DNA from 2 places in the Paenibacillus sp. 2TAF8 genome. Region 1 is predicted to be linked to the other one. Evidence: riboswitches for the same ligand, from Rfam matches in the RefSeq annotation. Region 1 holds a riboswitch; the other holds the start of a gene.
What was found. A riboswitch is a leader RNA that binds a small molecule or an ion and turns the genes downstream of it on or off. The one in region 1 is predicted to bind glycine.
Positions count from the first base shown of each region.

Region 2: another riboswitch for glycine. It lies ahead of sdaAB (L-serine ammonia-lyase, iron-sulfur-dependent subunit beta); the one in region 1 lies ahead of gcvT (glycine cleavage system aminomethyltransferase GcvT).

Region 1 is NZ_JBFRFN010000003.1:253,148-261,048, forward strand. Features, by position in the region: gene AB4Z30_RS06890 (BglG family transcription antiterminator) at 1-445, opposite strand, end outside; gene AB4Z30_RS06895 (PTS mannitol transporter subunit IICB) at 512-1,975, opposite strand; gene gcvH (glycine cleavage system protein GcvH) at 2,419-2,811, opposite strand; glycine riboswitch at 3,158-3,280, shown strand; glycine riboswitch at 3,284-3,384, shown strand; gene gcvT (glycine cleavage system aminomethyltransferase GcvT) at 3,629-4,771, shown strand; gene gcvPA (aminomethyl-transferring glycine dehydrogenase subunit GcvPA) at 4,768-6,123, shown strand; gene gcvPB (aminomethyl-transferring glycine dehydrogenase subunit GcvPB) at 6,210-7,718, shown strand.
Region 2 is NZ_JBFRFN010000007.1:168,771-176,671, forward strand. Features, by position in the region: gene AB4Z30_RS13060 (sensor histidine kinase) at 1-883, shown strand, start outside; gene AB4Z30_RS13065 (LolA family protein) at 880-1,965, shown strand; glycine riboswitch at 2,257-2,439, shown strand; glycine riboswitch at 2,444-2,581, shown strand; gene sdaAB (L-serine ammonia-lyase, iron-sulfur-dependent subunit beta) at 2,698-3,387, shown strand; gene sdaAA (L-serine ammonia-lyase, iron-sulfur-dependent, subunit alpha) at 3,377-4,333, shown strand; gene AB4Z30_RS13080 (alpha-glycosidase) at 4,601-6,355, opposite strand; gene AB4Z30_RS13085 (response regulator transcription factor) at 6,723-7,406, shown strand; gene AB4Z30_RS13090 (ATP-binding protein) at 7,508-7,901, shown strand, end outside.

The DNA.
Region 1 (7,901 bases):
CACCATAGCCTCGCCTTCGAACAAGCTTCAGACCCGCCTGCCGAATACGTGATTCCAGATCGTCCAGATCGGTGGTGGCCGTCGAAACGGTCACTTTCAGATCCGAAGCGAGAGCGAGCAGTTTAACCGGTTCAGCTTCATCCAGCAGGATGCAAAGCATGAAGAGCTTACGCTCTTCAGGCGTAAACTCTACATATTCATTACCCTCCAGTTTCTGGCGTAATGCACTGAGGTCATCTGAACCGGAATCAATACGTATTCCGGTTCCCGACTTTTTTTCCAATCGCATACCAAGCGGTTCAAGCCACTGTTCGATCATCAACAGCTCACGATGCACGGTACGTGTACTCACTTTTACTTCAACCGCAATTTCACCCGCCGTGATTTCATGGGGATGCTCCAACAGGAATTCCACGATTTCACGTTGTCTTTTGGTAATACTCATATCTCAGCCTCCGGCTCTGGGAAAACGGCTGCCCTTATTTGAAGCTGGTTCGCAGTCTGCTCCCTTTTACTTCAAACGTTCAACAAGCGCATCGTATTCCGGGCTTTTTAGGAAGTTGTCAATGGATATATGCTCTGCATTTGGTGCTACTGAACGTGCACGATCCGTTAGTGTTTTTTGCGTAATAACAACGTCTGCATCTTGCGGAATTTCACTAATTGCTGTGTTGGTTACAGCAACGTCAATTCCTTCGGTTTTCATTTTTTTGCGCAGAATCGAAGCACCCATTGCACTCGAACCCATACCTGCATCACAGGAGAAAACAATCTTTTTCACATCTGCTTTTGCCTTGGATGCAACGGAAGTTGCGATATCTGCTACTCTGTTCGCTTCATAGTTATCCGCTGTGATGGCTGCATTTGCTGTATTGCCCTGGCTCTTCATATCTTTCATTCGGCTGGAGGCCGCTTCCAGATCTTCTTCCTTCTGTTTGCCGGTTTTGAGGAGCAGAGAGGCAATCAGGAAGGAAACCACCGCTGCCACGATAACCCCGGCAAGCATTGGAATATATCCACCTTTGGGTGTCAGCAGGAAATAGGCAATGATACTGCCTGGTGATGGTGCCGATACCAGTCCTGCGCCAGTTAGCATGAACGTTAATGTACCCGCTACACCGCCGGCTATGGCTGCCAGAATCAGAATGGGTCTCATTAGAATGTAAGGGAAGTAAATCTCATGAATCCCGCCAAAGAAATGAATGACCACCGCACCAGGTGCAGATGATCTCGCCATTCCACGACCGAAGAAACAGTAAGCGAGCAAAATACCTAGTCCCGGTCCCGGGTTAGACTCAAGCATGTAAAGAACGGATTTACCTAATTCTCTTGCCTGATCTGTTGCAATTGGTGTTAAGATCCCATGGTTAATGGCATTGTTCAGGAACAATACTTTACCCGGTTCAATGATCAGATTGACGAGTGGTAGCAAGCCCAGGTTCATCAAACCCTGTACGCCAGCAGACAACACTTTACTAATGGCCTCTACTGCCGGCCCGATACCGAGCAGAGCAATGATGCTCAAAATACCGCCGATGATTCCTGCCGAGAAATTGTTGACCAGCATCTCAAAACCAGCTCTGATCTTACCCTCAATGGATTTATCGAACTTCTTGATGACCCATGCACCGAAAGGCCCCGCAATCATGGCCCCGAGGAACATTGGTATATCCGTTCCGACAATGGCACCGATGGTCATAATTGCCCCGACGACACCACCACGTGTGCCATGCACCATCGTCCCCCCGGTGTAACCGATCAAGAGCGGCAGTAAATAAGTAATCATTGGACCTACAAGCTGCTCTATTGTCGCATTCGGAAACCATCCTGTTTTAATAAACATCGCTGTAATTAATCCCCAAGCAATAAATGCCCCCATATTAGGCATGACCATACCGCTCAGGAATCGTCCGAAGCGTTGCACACCAACACGTAACCCACCTTTGGAATTGGATGTTTGATCCAAATTACTCATTGGTTTATCCTCCTTGAATCAAGTCATTATTTCGTATGAAAGGGGTATCATTGATCCCCTGCTGTAATCCTAAGCGAGAAACCCTTCCTGTTCAATCAAATGAAAGCGTACTTTCGTCATGAACATTGATGACAACATTGGATTATGTAGTCGATTTTAATTAGGAATATATGCTCAACCCGTTGATACACAAGGATTTTCTTGCCTATGACTTTATTCATATACAACATGCAAAGTAATAAAATAGCTTGGTCCGTTTGCAATTTTTTTATGCATGATGCTATGTCACTCCTATTCAATCCCCTCCAATATGCGTAAAAAAACAGCAAAAAACCTGCGCAAGCTCCATAGCTCACGCAGGTTTAAAGAACAGGATTTTTATATTCAAATGAGATTATATATATGTCAATAAGTACAAATCAACTCGACGATCCAATCGAATTCTATTCCTCAGTATGTTTAAGATAAGCATCCGCATTCAGCAATGTGGATAATGCAGCTTTTACATCTCCATCGACACGGATTTCGATCATCCAGCCTTCTTCATAAGGAGAGCTATTCACCAGTTCTGGCGAGTCCTGCAAAGCTTCATTCACTGCAACAATGGTGCCGCTGACGGGTGAGAACAGATCTGACACCGTTTTGACGGATTCAATCGTACCGATGCTGTCTTCTGCCTTTACACCCGCTTCAAGATCAGGCAATTCTACAAACACAATGTCACCCAGCTGATGCTGTGCGAACTCGGTAATGCCAATACGTACGGTATCCTCCCCTACGGTTTGCACCCATTCGTGCTCTTTACTGTACAGGAAATCATTTCTCAATTCGCTCATCGATATCCGCCTCGCTTTTCATTAATGAGTGCATGCGTTCTTTGACCTTCACCTTTTTCCCAAACAATAGCGTATGATATTTCAGATTCAAATGTCAAGTTAGCTCACAGTTTATTTCAATTTCGACACCTCACCGTGTGTAACCTCACACTACTCTTTCTGCATATAATGGTGAATATTAGAATAGTAAGCGCAATCTTTTAAAATAAACGAACATTAATGAAAATATAACATTAAACATTCGTATTTTACAAAATTTTAATGATATTGTTCTTGACATCACCGTAAGATTCACGTTTTAATGAGAAGAGCAACTGAAGTTAATTGGACTACGTATGAACCGCGGATGAATGTAAAGGGAGAGATTGCCCGTACACCCGGTTTGGGGATGTGCATGAGGCGGCGCCGAAGGAGTAAACCACCGACAAGCGGGGGTGAATCTCTCAGGCAAAAGGACTTTTACAGGACGCAACTCTGGAGAGCATCTAATCGTCCTATACGGATGTTATGATCACCCAAGGGGAAACCTGTCTGCATAAACGGCGGGGTAACTCTCAGGTACAAGGGACAGAGCCTAAGAATACAGCGTGCTACTTGGCATGCCGGTTCTTTGGCCTGTCCTTTTCCTTTTTCCCAAAAAATGAATTGCAGGATTTAGAATCGTCTACCTAGCAACGTGCCTTTATAAACGACTAATCAAATACTTATGACTTTACTTGTTACTTTAATTGTTACATGACGGAATTGAATTGAAACCCGGTTAACAGATTCTCTTTTCTATACTCGGCCCGCTAAAGGCCCATGACGAGGTGATTGGATGTCCGATTTGTTAAGAACACCACTCTTCCCCCTATATGCACAATATGAAGGTGTGCGTTGCATTGATTTTGGCGGTTGGGAGTTGCCCGTGCAGTTTAGCGGTATTCAAAAAGAGCATGGAGCCGTGCGCGAGCGCGCCGGGCTGTTCGATGTATCCCATATGGGCGAATTCACCGTAACGGGTGAACAGGCGGAAGCCTTTTTACAAACCATGACGACCAACGATGTGACCGCAACTGTACCAGGTCAGGCACAATACACGCTGATGTGTTATCCCGATGGTGGTGTAGTAGATGATCTGCTGATCTACAAACTGGCGGAGCAACACTACATGTTGGTCGTCAATGCCTCCAATATCGACAAAGACTGGGCATGGTTGCAAGAGCACATTATACCTGGCGTGAACATGACCAATGATTCCGAGCAAACAGCGTTGCTGGCGCTTCAAGGCCCTTTAGCGGTCGATATTCTCTCGAAGGCTACAGGTTCAGAGGTGGATGCAAGCTCCATCGAACCGTTCCGCTTCGTACAGCATGCCGAGGTATGCGGAGTAAAGCTGCTGCTATCACGAACCGGTTACACCGGAGAAGATGGCTTTGAACTATATGTTGCAGCAGATCAGGCAGCTCTCGTATGGAACGGACTGATGGAAGCCGGTGCTGATGTAGGCCTCGTTCCAGCAGGGCTTGGTGCGCGTGATACGCTGCGATTCGAAGCGAAGTTGCCTTTGTACGGTCAGGAGCTGTCACCCACTATCTCTCCACTGGAGGCTGGGCTTGGCATGTTCGTGAAACTGAACGCCGGGCCTTTTATCGGACACGAAGCTTTATTACAGCAAAAAAATGACGGCCCTGCCCGCAAGCTGATTGGCATCGAAGTGCTGGAGCGCGGCATTCCGCGGCCACATTACCCGATATATGCGGACGGCGTTCAGATTGGTGAAGTGACAACAGGTACACAGTCCCCAACCTTGAAGCGCAATCTAGGCCTCGCCCTAATTGACAGTAAGCATGCTGCAATAGGCACTCCGCTGGAGATCGAGATTCGTGGCAAAAAGCTAAAAGCCGAGGTCGTCAAGACTCCTTTTCATAAACGGACACGTACGTTAAAGACACCTATCCAAGGAGCTGAGCAAGCATGAGCAAGCACCGCTACATCCCCATGACAGAACAAGACCAGAGCGCAATGCTGACCACGATCGGCGTGGATACGCTTGAAGATTTATTCAAAGATATCCCGAAGGAGATTCGTTATCAGGGCGAGCTGCCTGTCTCCTCCAAGCTGGACGAATACGCATTAACACGCCATATGTCTAAACAGGCTGGCTCCAATGCCAACTTTGAGACACATGCCAGTTTCCTTGGCGCAGGCATCTATGACCATCACATCCCTTCTGTCATAAACCATGTCATTTCCCGTTCGGAGTTTTACACCGCCTACACCCCTTATCAGCCTGAGATCAGCCAAGGAGAATTACAAGCCATCTTTGAATTTCAGTCGTATATTTGCGAGTTGACAGGTATGGCGGTAGCCAATGCGAGTATGTATGACGGTGCAACAGCTTTTGCAGAAGCAGGCAATCTTGCCGCCGCTGCTACCCGTCGCAAACAGCTTATTGTATCTCGCACCGTCCACCCGGAAGCCCGCCAAGTACTGCAGACGTATGCACACGGCTTAAGTCTTGAGATTGTAGAGATTGGTTATAAAGATGGGGTTACCGATTGGGATGCGCTGCAAGCGGCCATTTCGGACGATACTGCGGCGGTTATGATTCAAAGCCCGAACTTCTTCGGTGCCGTGGAAAATGTAAAGCATGCCGCCGACCTTGTGCACACGCACAAAGGACTGCTCGTGGTGAGTGCCAACCCGCTGTCGCTGGGTTTGCTGGAAGCCCCAGGCAAGCTGGGAGCCGACATCGTTGTAGGCGATGCACAGCCCCTCGGAATCGCCGCTTCGCTCGGCGGACCCACTTGCGGATACTTCGCAGTATCTCAGGCTCACATGCGCCGAATTCCTGGTCGAATCGTCGGCCAGACGACCGATCGCAACGGCAAACGTGGCTTCGTGCTGACGCTGCAAGCCCGCGAGCAACACATTCGCCGCGAAAAAGCGACGTCCAACATCTGTTCAAATCAGGCATTATTAGCACTTAGTGCTTCCGTCTATATGTCTACCCTGGGAAGACAAGGCATGATTGATGTTGCTGATCTGAATTTGCAGAAGAGTCACTATGCACGAAATATGTTAACAGCTATTCCCGGAGTGAGCCTCACTTTTACCGCCCCTACGTTTAACGAGTTCGTCATCCACCTCCCTGAAGGAACCGATGTGGATGCTCTTCAGCTGAAGCTGCTGGATGCAGGCTTCATCGGCGGTTACGAACTCGGACGTGATTATTCGGAACTTGCTGGACATATGCTCATTGCTGTTACTGAGCGACGCAGCAAAGAAGAGATCGATGAATTCGCACGTGTATTGGAGGGATCGCTGTGACTCAGGAAATGACTACAAAAGCAAACATTGCGGGTACTTCACCGGAAACATCTAACCTACATCAGTCAGTCAATCAGCAGACTGGAATGGACTCACAAGCCCAAGGAACCTCAACCAGTCCGCAAGTCGCACCGTCCGCGGCTCCAGAACAAAGTCTGATTTTCGAATTGAGCAGTCCTGGGCGTGTGGCCTATTCCTTGCCGGAATGTGATGTTCCCCGTCAGGATGCTGACGCGTTGATTCCCCGGGAAATGCTGCGCTCGGAAGCGGCAGCGTTGCCGGAAGTATTCGAGGTTGATGTTATTCGTCACTATACGGCATTATCCCGCCGCAACTTCGGGGTAGATAACGGCTTTTATCCACTCGGTTCCTGTACGATGAAATACAATCCGAAGATCAATGAAGATGTAGCACGTTACAACGGTTTTGCTAAAATCCATCCATACCAGCATGAATCAAGCCTGCAAGGCGCTCTCGAATTACTCCACACCTTGCAAAATGATCTTGCAGGTCTGACAGGTATGGATGCCGTCACCCTGCAACCTGCTGCTGGCGCACATGGAGAATGGACTGGACTCATGATGATCCGGGCTTATCACGAAAGCCGTGGTGAACTGCGTACCAAAGTCATCGTGCCCGATTCCTCTCATGGCACGAACCCGGCCAGCGCAACCGTAGCCGGATTCGAAACGGTCACCATTCCGTCCCGCGCCGACGGTCTGGTCGATCTGGATGCACTGCGTGCTGCAGTCGGTTCAGATACCGCAGCGCTCATGCTGACCAATCCAAACACGCTCGGTTTGTTTGAAAAGGATATTCAAGAGATTGCTTCCATCGTGCACGATGCTGGCGGACTGTTGTATTATGACGGTGCTAACTCCAATGCCATTATGGGCATCACACGTCCCGGCGATATGGGCTTTGATGTGGTACATCTGAACTTGCATAAAACGATGAGCACGCCTCACGGTGGTGGTGGCCCTGGTGCTGGACCTGTCGGTGTCAAAAGCCGCCTGATTCCGTTCTTACCTAAACCGATGGTTGTTCAAAATGATCAGGGCGCATACAATCTGGATTACGAAGGAGCTCAATCGATTGGCCGGGTCAAAGCTTATTATGGCAACTTCGGCATCCTGGTTCGTGCCTATGCTTACATTCGTACCTATGGACCGGAGGGTCTGCGCCGTGTATCCGAATGCGCTGTGTTGAATGCCAATTATATGATGGCTCGTCTGGCACCTCATTACGAAATTCCGTATCCGGGTGTATGCAAACATGAATTTGTCATGTCAGGACGGGGTCTGAAACAATACGGTGTGCGTACACTGGATGTAGCCAAACGCCTGCTGGACTTTGGCTATCACCCACCAACCATCTACTTCCCTCTTAATGTTGAGGAGTGCATTATGATTGAGCCAACGGAAACCGAGAGCAAAGAAACGCTCGACGGATTTATTGATACAATGATCCGTATTGCCAAAGAAGCAGAAGAAACACCGGAATTGGTGCTTAATGCTCCGTACGGCACGCCGGTAACTCGTCTCGATGAAACGACCGCAGCACGCAAACCTGTATTAAACTGTGCTTGCAGCTAAATAAGTTAAACTATTTTTTACACATTCTGCTTCGATGACAACCCTTCCTTACAATGACTGTCATCCCCCGATTTCTGGATCTCCTTGTTCATAAGAATAATCCGATGATAAGCGCAAGCTATCTATGTAATCCCCTTATGTATGATGAGGCATTCTCTCATTCTCACAAGGGGATTTTCTTTA
Region 2 (7,901 bases), on a different contig from region 1:
CATACGTAACGATGAGATGGGTATGTTGTTACAGCAGTTTGATGCAATGCAACAAACGATCAGGCACACCCAAATGGAAGTGGAGAAGCAACAGAAGGAAAAGGAGATGATTGTGGCTTCTCTGTCTCACGATTTAAAGACACCGCTGATGTCCATCAGTGCCTATGCAGAAGCGCTTAGTATGGATATCCGTTCTGAACAATTGGAAAGACAGGAGTACAAAGAGGTTATTGCCAGGAATGTTGGACGTATGAAACAGATGATTGGGGAGCTTGAGATGTATACAGCATTAGGCTCCGATGATTCGGAGCTGGCTATGGTGGAGGTAGAAGGGGAAGAGTTTTTCGAAATGCTGCTTGGCAGTTACAGAGAACTTGCGGAACGTAAAAATTACACCATACAGATGTCTGTATGCACAAATCATTCCTACCGAATTCACCCTGAATCCCTGATGCGTCTGACCGATAATCTGGTGCATAACGCACTTCGTTATGCTCCACCGAGCGGCAAAATCGGGCTTGCAATCATTGATTCATCGGAGGAGTTACCTGAGTGGATCAATCTGTCACAGAGAGCGGAACTGGATACGTACAGAATCGGGGCGACTATAATATTGGTGCAAAATGAAGGTCCGGCAATCCCGCCAGAACAGCTGGAACGAATTTTTGAGCCTTACGTTCAATATCACAATCAGGAGAGACAAGGCTATGCAGGGGGCTCTGGATTAGGACTGAGCATAGCGAGAAGGATTGCATTGAAGCATGGGGGAGATATGCGCATGTGGTCCTCGGAACATTACGGAACTGTAGCAGTATGCGGGTTGCCGGAACTAGGAAATGGTGGTTTTTCAGAGATATTAACGAAGGAGGATGAAGGATTATGATTAAAAGTGGATGGAAAGTACTAGGGGTAGCCTTGATCGCAGGTTCACTGTTTGCGGGTTGTGCCGAAAAGGAACTGCTTGGCATGTCAGGGGACGATATGATTGAGAAAATTATTACTGCCGAGTCGGAGCAAGCATCCTACTACGCAGAAGGTGTATTGAAGATGTGGACAGATGAGCAGATTACTAACACGATACAAGTGAAAGAATGGGTGGACGGAAAAACAGGACAAAAGCGGATTGAAACAGAGGACGGTGGGAATGTAAGCTATGCGGTTCACAACGGGTCGGAGATTCTGCTCTATGAAAAAGAGGCCAAGACTGCATTTTCGATGGACTCATCAACACTCCAGCAAGAACCTAACCCAACGCAGAAGCAAATGCTGCTGGATCAACTGGAACGAATGCGTGATACTCACAACGTGAAGATGCTGGGGCAAGAAAAGCTTCAAAATCGTGAAGTAATGCACATCGAATTGACCCCTAAAGATGGAAATTCGTTGTTAATGTCATCCCAGTATTGGATAGATCCCAAGAAGTGGACCGTTATTAAAGCGACGAGTACGTATGGCGATACCAAATCCGAGATTCTGTATGACGTGATCGATTATAATCCTGAGTTCACGGATCAGACGTTTACATTGGACATTCCTGCAGACGTTGAAGTGAAAAAAATGAATGATGTAATGAATAACAAAGAGATTACAATGGAAGAAGCAGAGAAGGCCGTAGGAAAGCCATTCTTACAATACGCGGAGGGAGATCTGCAATTATCGAGAATTGAGATGACTTCTTCCATGGGTGAACATAGCCGGGATGAGGTAACGTTATACTATGTGAAGAATGACAAGCCTGAGATCAGTATAACCGTATTTAAAGCACCTGAGGAAAATGTTGATGAAAAGCTGCTGCCGGATGAGGAGATAACAACAGTCCGTGATACAGAAGGCTCATATATGTCGATGATTCGTAATTTGTCATGGACGGAGGATGGGCTGCGGTACTCGATCATGGGAGAGAATGAAGCATGGACAGCTGAAAAACTACAGTCGTGGGCTGAATCTCTACAGTTTTCGAAGTAAGGTGACTAATATGCGAGTGCGGGGAACGCTGAACATTACGATCAGAGGATGCATATAAATATAGAAATTATAGATATAGATATAGAAAATATAAATCTTTTATTTCCAGGTAAAACCTGCCTTGGCAATCCTGTTGAATCGTTATTTTCCATTATCCAGAGATCTTACAATACAGGTCCGTATGATTACGTCACTTTTGTTGACATATACAGTGCGGCATATTACGCTGTATATGATTGAATACATGCCAGTATGATTAACTTTTATAATGAATGAACAGAATACAGCGAATGATAACGAGCGGGAGAGACCTGAGCGGGCTGAATAAATACAATACGGTACAGATCAGTAATTTACATCGTACAGATGCTGCGAAACCGTACTTTAGTAAGTCCGCTTAAGGCACCGAAGGAGCAAGTGGTTATGCACCCGGCATAACTGTTAATCTCTCAGGTAAACGTACCGTCGTTGGACGCAACTCTGGAGAGTGCGCGGAAGAAGCGCCACCCAAGGGGAATATGATGGGTTAGCACGTTGAACAGACTTGTATGTGAATGTACTTGATCTGTTTTAACCGGTGCAGCGATCATGAAACTCTCAGGTATCAAGGACAGAGAGAGGGCTAACGGCCTTCTTCTGTCCTTTTTTTATGTCATCATTCAGTAAATCAGGAACATAATGGTGGTCTTCTTGTCTGGAGAACGATGACGAAACCAATTGGAGGGTTACAAGGTGCGATTTAAAGATGTTTTTTCGATTATTGGCCCGTCGATGACGGGGCCATCCAGTTCACATACAGCGGGTGCTGCAAGGCTGGGCCGAATTGCGCGTCAGTGGCTGGGGTGCACTCCGGAACGAGCTCGGCTTACATTATACGGCTCATTTGCAGATACCTATCAGGGACACGGTACCGATCTGGCTCTGATCGGAGGTTTGCTGGGCTACGTTACGGATGATCCGCGTATACCAGATGCAGAACAGTATGCAGTTGAAGCAGGTATGGAAGTTGAATTTTACACCAGTGGTCTGCCAGCTCCTCACCCGAACACAGTTAAGATTGAATTGTGGCACGGCGAACGGGAATGCTCATTAATAGGCGCATCTATCGGTGGCGGCAGCGTGTCTGTCCATGCACTGAATGATTTTCGTGTACAGATCAGCGGAGAGTTTCCAACACTTGTTTTGCGTCATGCGGATAAAGCAGGTGTTCTGGCATCCGTAACCTCAACGATCAGCTCTTCCGGAGTGAACATCGGGTATATGCAAGTGGATCGGAAAGCCCGTGATGGTGAAGCGCTTACTGCAATGGAGATGGATGCTCCGCCAAGTGAAGAGATTTTGAAAAGATTGCGTTCACTGGATCATGTGCTCAATATTCGTGTGATTGATCTGAAGAGAGGGGTTGATCCGAATGCGGTTTAAACATTTGCATGAATTGAATACCATCTGCACTGCGGAGTCCAAAACGATTGCACAGCTGATGATTGAAGAGCAGGTGCAGGAGACGAATACACCGGAAGCTGACGTGGTGAAACAGATGTCGGAGTACTACCAGGTGATGAAGGAAGCGGTTCGTAAAGGACTTACAGAAGATACAACCTCGCGGAGCGGACTGACAGGTGGAGACGGGAAAAAGATGGCCGAATACATTCGCCAAGGCGAGACATGCTCTGGTGATGCTTCTGCCCTTGCTATGGCCTATGCACTGTGTGTATCGGAGGTGAATGCCTCCATGGGACGTATCGTGGCTACGCCAACGGCAGGATCTTGCGGCATCATTCCGGGTGTGTTTATTAGCTCGCAGGAACGCTTCGGTTGGACGGATGAACATCTGGTGAATGGATTGTTCTGCGCCGGAGCCATCGGTTATGTTATTGCCAACAATTCATTTATTTCTGGTGCTGAGGGTGGTTGTCAGGCCGAGGTTGGCTCTGCGATCGGCATGGCTGCCGGAGCCATGGTGGAACTTCGTGGAGGAACACCGGAGCAGGTTGTGCATGCTGTGGGCTTGGCTTTGAAAAATACACTGGGCCTCATCTGTGATCCGGTTGCCGGGCTTGTAGAGATTCCTTGTATTGTGCGCAACGGACTCGGAGCCGTTACTGCACTGGCTGCGGCTGATATGGCGCTCGCTGGCGTACGCAGTGCCATTCCGTCGGACGAAGTGATCGACGTTATGCTGGAGGTAGGCAGTGCCATGCCAAGCCGTCACCGCGAGACAGCGCAGGGTGGGCTGGCCCAGACACCTACAGGCCGCAAGATGATGCAGAAGCTGGCGAAACCTAAGGCGAAGCGGGCAGAGCCGGAAGAGACATCAGAAACAGATTCAGAAGCACCGGGAGTACAACCGGAAATGGATGAGAAGTAATAAGAGCTTGCCGGGTCATGGGATTAGGAATTGATTCGGGGTGCTTATCGACTAGTGATAGTAAATAGTATGGTCGTTACACCACATAACACGAATAAATTATAAAAAACAAGCGTACTTCAACCTGAATAGCTCAGGATTGCAGAACGCTTGTTTTAGTTTATTTTGGTTTGGGATGATAGATCAGCCAAGCTATTTATCTGCTATCAACAGTCCAACAGGGTGAGGTAGACGTTTTTATTTAGGCCCTTTTCAATGCACCCTGCTCTACTCTACTTCGGTGCACATAACTGCATAGCCGTAGGCAGGCAGTTCGATTGCAAGCACGCCGTTGTCCAGAGCGGTGCGATGATTACCTTCAAACAGCTCAGTCCAAGGCTGGCTTCCTGCATCCAGTTCAACGATGGCGGTTTCCTCCGAACGGTTGAACAGAACCAGAATGCGCTCATCTGCACTTTGGCGCTCCATCACAACCTGACTACCGCCTGCCTGAGCTTGCAGGAAACGAACCGTGCCTTCTGCACGCAGTGCAGGATGCGCATAACGTAGAGCAATCAACTTCTGATAAAAGCCGAGTAACTCCCGATCTTGCTTCGTTTCATCCCATTCCATGCATTTACGGCATCCCGGATCATGTTCGCCGTCGAGGCCAATCTCGTCACCATAATAGATGCAGGGTGCCCCCATGTAAGTGAATTGGAACAAGGCAGCCAGCCTCATCTTGCGTTGATCCCCTTCGCATAACGTAAGCAGGCGAGGCGTATCGTGACTATCCAGTAGGTTAAACGCCACCTCGCTCGCCTGGAGCGGGTAGCGGGATAACTGGCGCCCAATGGCATTGGCAAATTGTTCGGCGTGCATCTTTTCTTCCACAAAGAAAGAATTTACAGCTGAGGTGAATGGATAGTTCATCGCAGCATCGAACTGATCACCTTGCAGCCAGGCAGAAGATTCGTTCCATATCTCGCCCAGAATGTAGGCGTCCGGGTTGGCTGCCTTGACGACACGTCTGAAATCCCGCCAGAAGGCATCATCCACTTCATCGGCTACATCGAGGCGCCAGCCGTCGGTGCCTACTTCTTTAATCCAATACTCGGCTACCTCCAGCAAGTAGGCCTTCACATCGGGATTCTCCGTATTCAGCTTAGGCATATGGGGTTCAAAGCCGAATGTCTCATAGGTCGGAATGCCATCCTTCACGTCCAGCGGGAATTCATGCACATGGAACCAGTCTTTGTATTTGGAATCGGAACCGTATTTTTGCACGTCGAGGAAGGGGGCGAACGTTTTGCCTGAATGATTGAACACCGCATCCAGCAGCACACGAATGCTACGCTCATGGCACAGCTTCACCAAATGTTTCACTGTATCTGCATCACCGAAATGACGGTCTACACGAAGATAGTCTTCGGTATCATATTTATGATTGGTTGTAGCTTCAAAGATAGGAGTAAAGTAGATTGCGTTGATACCCAGTTCACTGATGTAATCGAGATGATTGATCACACCTTGCAAGTCACCGCCAAAGAAGTTGAAAGGCGTAGGTTCGCCGCCCCAAGGTTCGACTTCTTTGGGATTAATTGAAGCGTCGCCATTTGCGAATCGCTCGGGGAAAATCTGATAGAACACGGCATCTTTCACCCACGCCGGGGGTGTGAAAACAGCTCCGGCATGAATATAAGGGAACTGGAACATGCGGCCCGGATCCCCCGGCTCTTCTTCCTGGAAGTCCGTCTCGGTCATCCAGATCTGTTCATCGCCACTTTTGAGCAGAAAAGCATACTTCAATCGATGATATGGCGGTTTCACTTCCCCTTCATAGTAGTCAAACATAGTGTCTGACGTGAATTTGGTCAGAGGAACCATATCTCGGGTTTCTTCCCATGCATATTTGTCTCCTGTCAGAGCATACACCTCGGTGAGATCATTCTTTTTGGCACGCAGACGCAAGCGGATTGTATCCTGATCATAGGCATAAGCCCAGTTCCGTTTGGGTTGATGAAATATAGCTTCGAGCAGCATGTGAAGTTCCTCCCGTCAGATGTAAATGAAGTATAAAAAGTAAAGAATATTAGACATTCAGGAAGTGCGTAGAGTATGTAAATCGTAATTATTGAAACATGTGGCCTCATACTACGTAACTGCAGATTGCGTTATAATGAAGGTATAAAAAGAGAAGGCTGACTCCAACGAATCAATTTGAGATGGCAATCAAGCCAAGGTAACAGACATTGTAGCTTGTGCAGTTGGGTTTGCATTTAATCTAGCGAGAAAGCGTCTCTACTTCGAAATCAAAGTCACAATATCAAAACTAAAATCAATACAGATAAGCAACTTTGCCCAGATATATCATTAACCCAAAGAGGATGGAAAGGAAACGAGTACATAGATGAAAACTAAACTGTTATACATCGAGGATGATACGGAAATTGCAACATGGGTGAGGGAAGATCTGGAGGAGCGCGGGTATGAGGTTGTCTGGCTTGGAAGTGGTGAAGGTGCCGCTGAGGCTGCGTTAGACTGTTCTCTGGTCATACTGGATGTTATGTTGCCGGGGCTTGACGGGTTTACGGTAGGGCAACGTTTAAAAAAAGAACATCCTGCTGTGCCCATCGTCATGCTCTCGGCTAGAACATCCATTGATGACAAACTGCATGGGCTTGATTTTGCCGATGATTATGTGACCAAACCGTTCCATCCGGACGAGCTTGCTGCGCGAATCGAGGTTCAGCTACGGAAGGCAGGCACGGTGGTATCCAGTGAAGCCGTTCTTACGCTCGATCATCTGTCGATCTATGAGCAAGATAACCGGATCGTCAATGAGCAGACGGGAGAAGAGATTATACTATCAGGCAAACAATTCCACATCTTCGCTTATTTGCTCCGGCATATGGGCATGATCCGTACCAAAGAACAGATTTATGAAGCGGTCTGGAACGAGCCTTATCTGGACGGGGACAAAACGTTAATGGTGCATATCCGGCATTTGCGCGAGAAGCTGGAGCTTGATCCGGCGAATCCGGTTATTATTCAGACCGTGCGCGGTGTAGGTTACCGCGTGAAGAAGCCATGATCAAGTGGGTGAAAGAACGGAAGGCCAGAAAGTCCGAACAAAACAGAGAAAGCAACAAGGAACGGCCTATGCGGCCCAAAATAAAGTTTGGACGATCTCTGATGTCCAGATATATGCTTCTGATTTTGGCGGCTGTACTGTTTGTACCTGTTGTGGTCCCTGTGGTAGCTACGGTTTTCGTTGTAATTATCAATCATGTAAATCCTGTTGAAGATGCGCCTTACGGTGACTCTGATCAAATCACCAGCCTTTGGGCAATTGAATCTAAAAAACTGGATGGATCATCTGATTCAATTATTAATGCGCGAATGAAAGAGCTGCAGAAGAAGTATCCCAAATCAGCCATGTATCGTGTAGACGCAACAGGCAGAACGACAATGGTGCTTGGTGGAGAAGGGACGAAGGTGTTGAAGTCGAGGTCATCCAAACCTTTGGACATGACATCAGGGAAGCCGGAGGCTCCAAGTACAGATGTTGTGTTGAAATGGCCTCTGC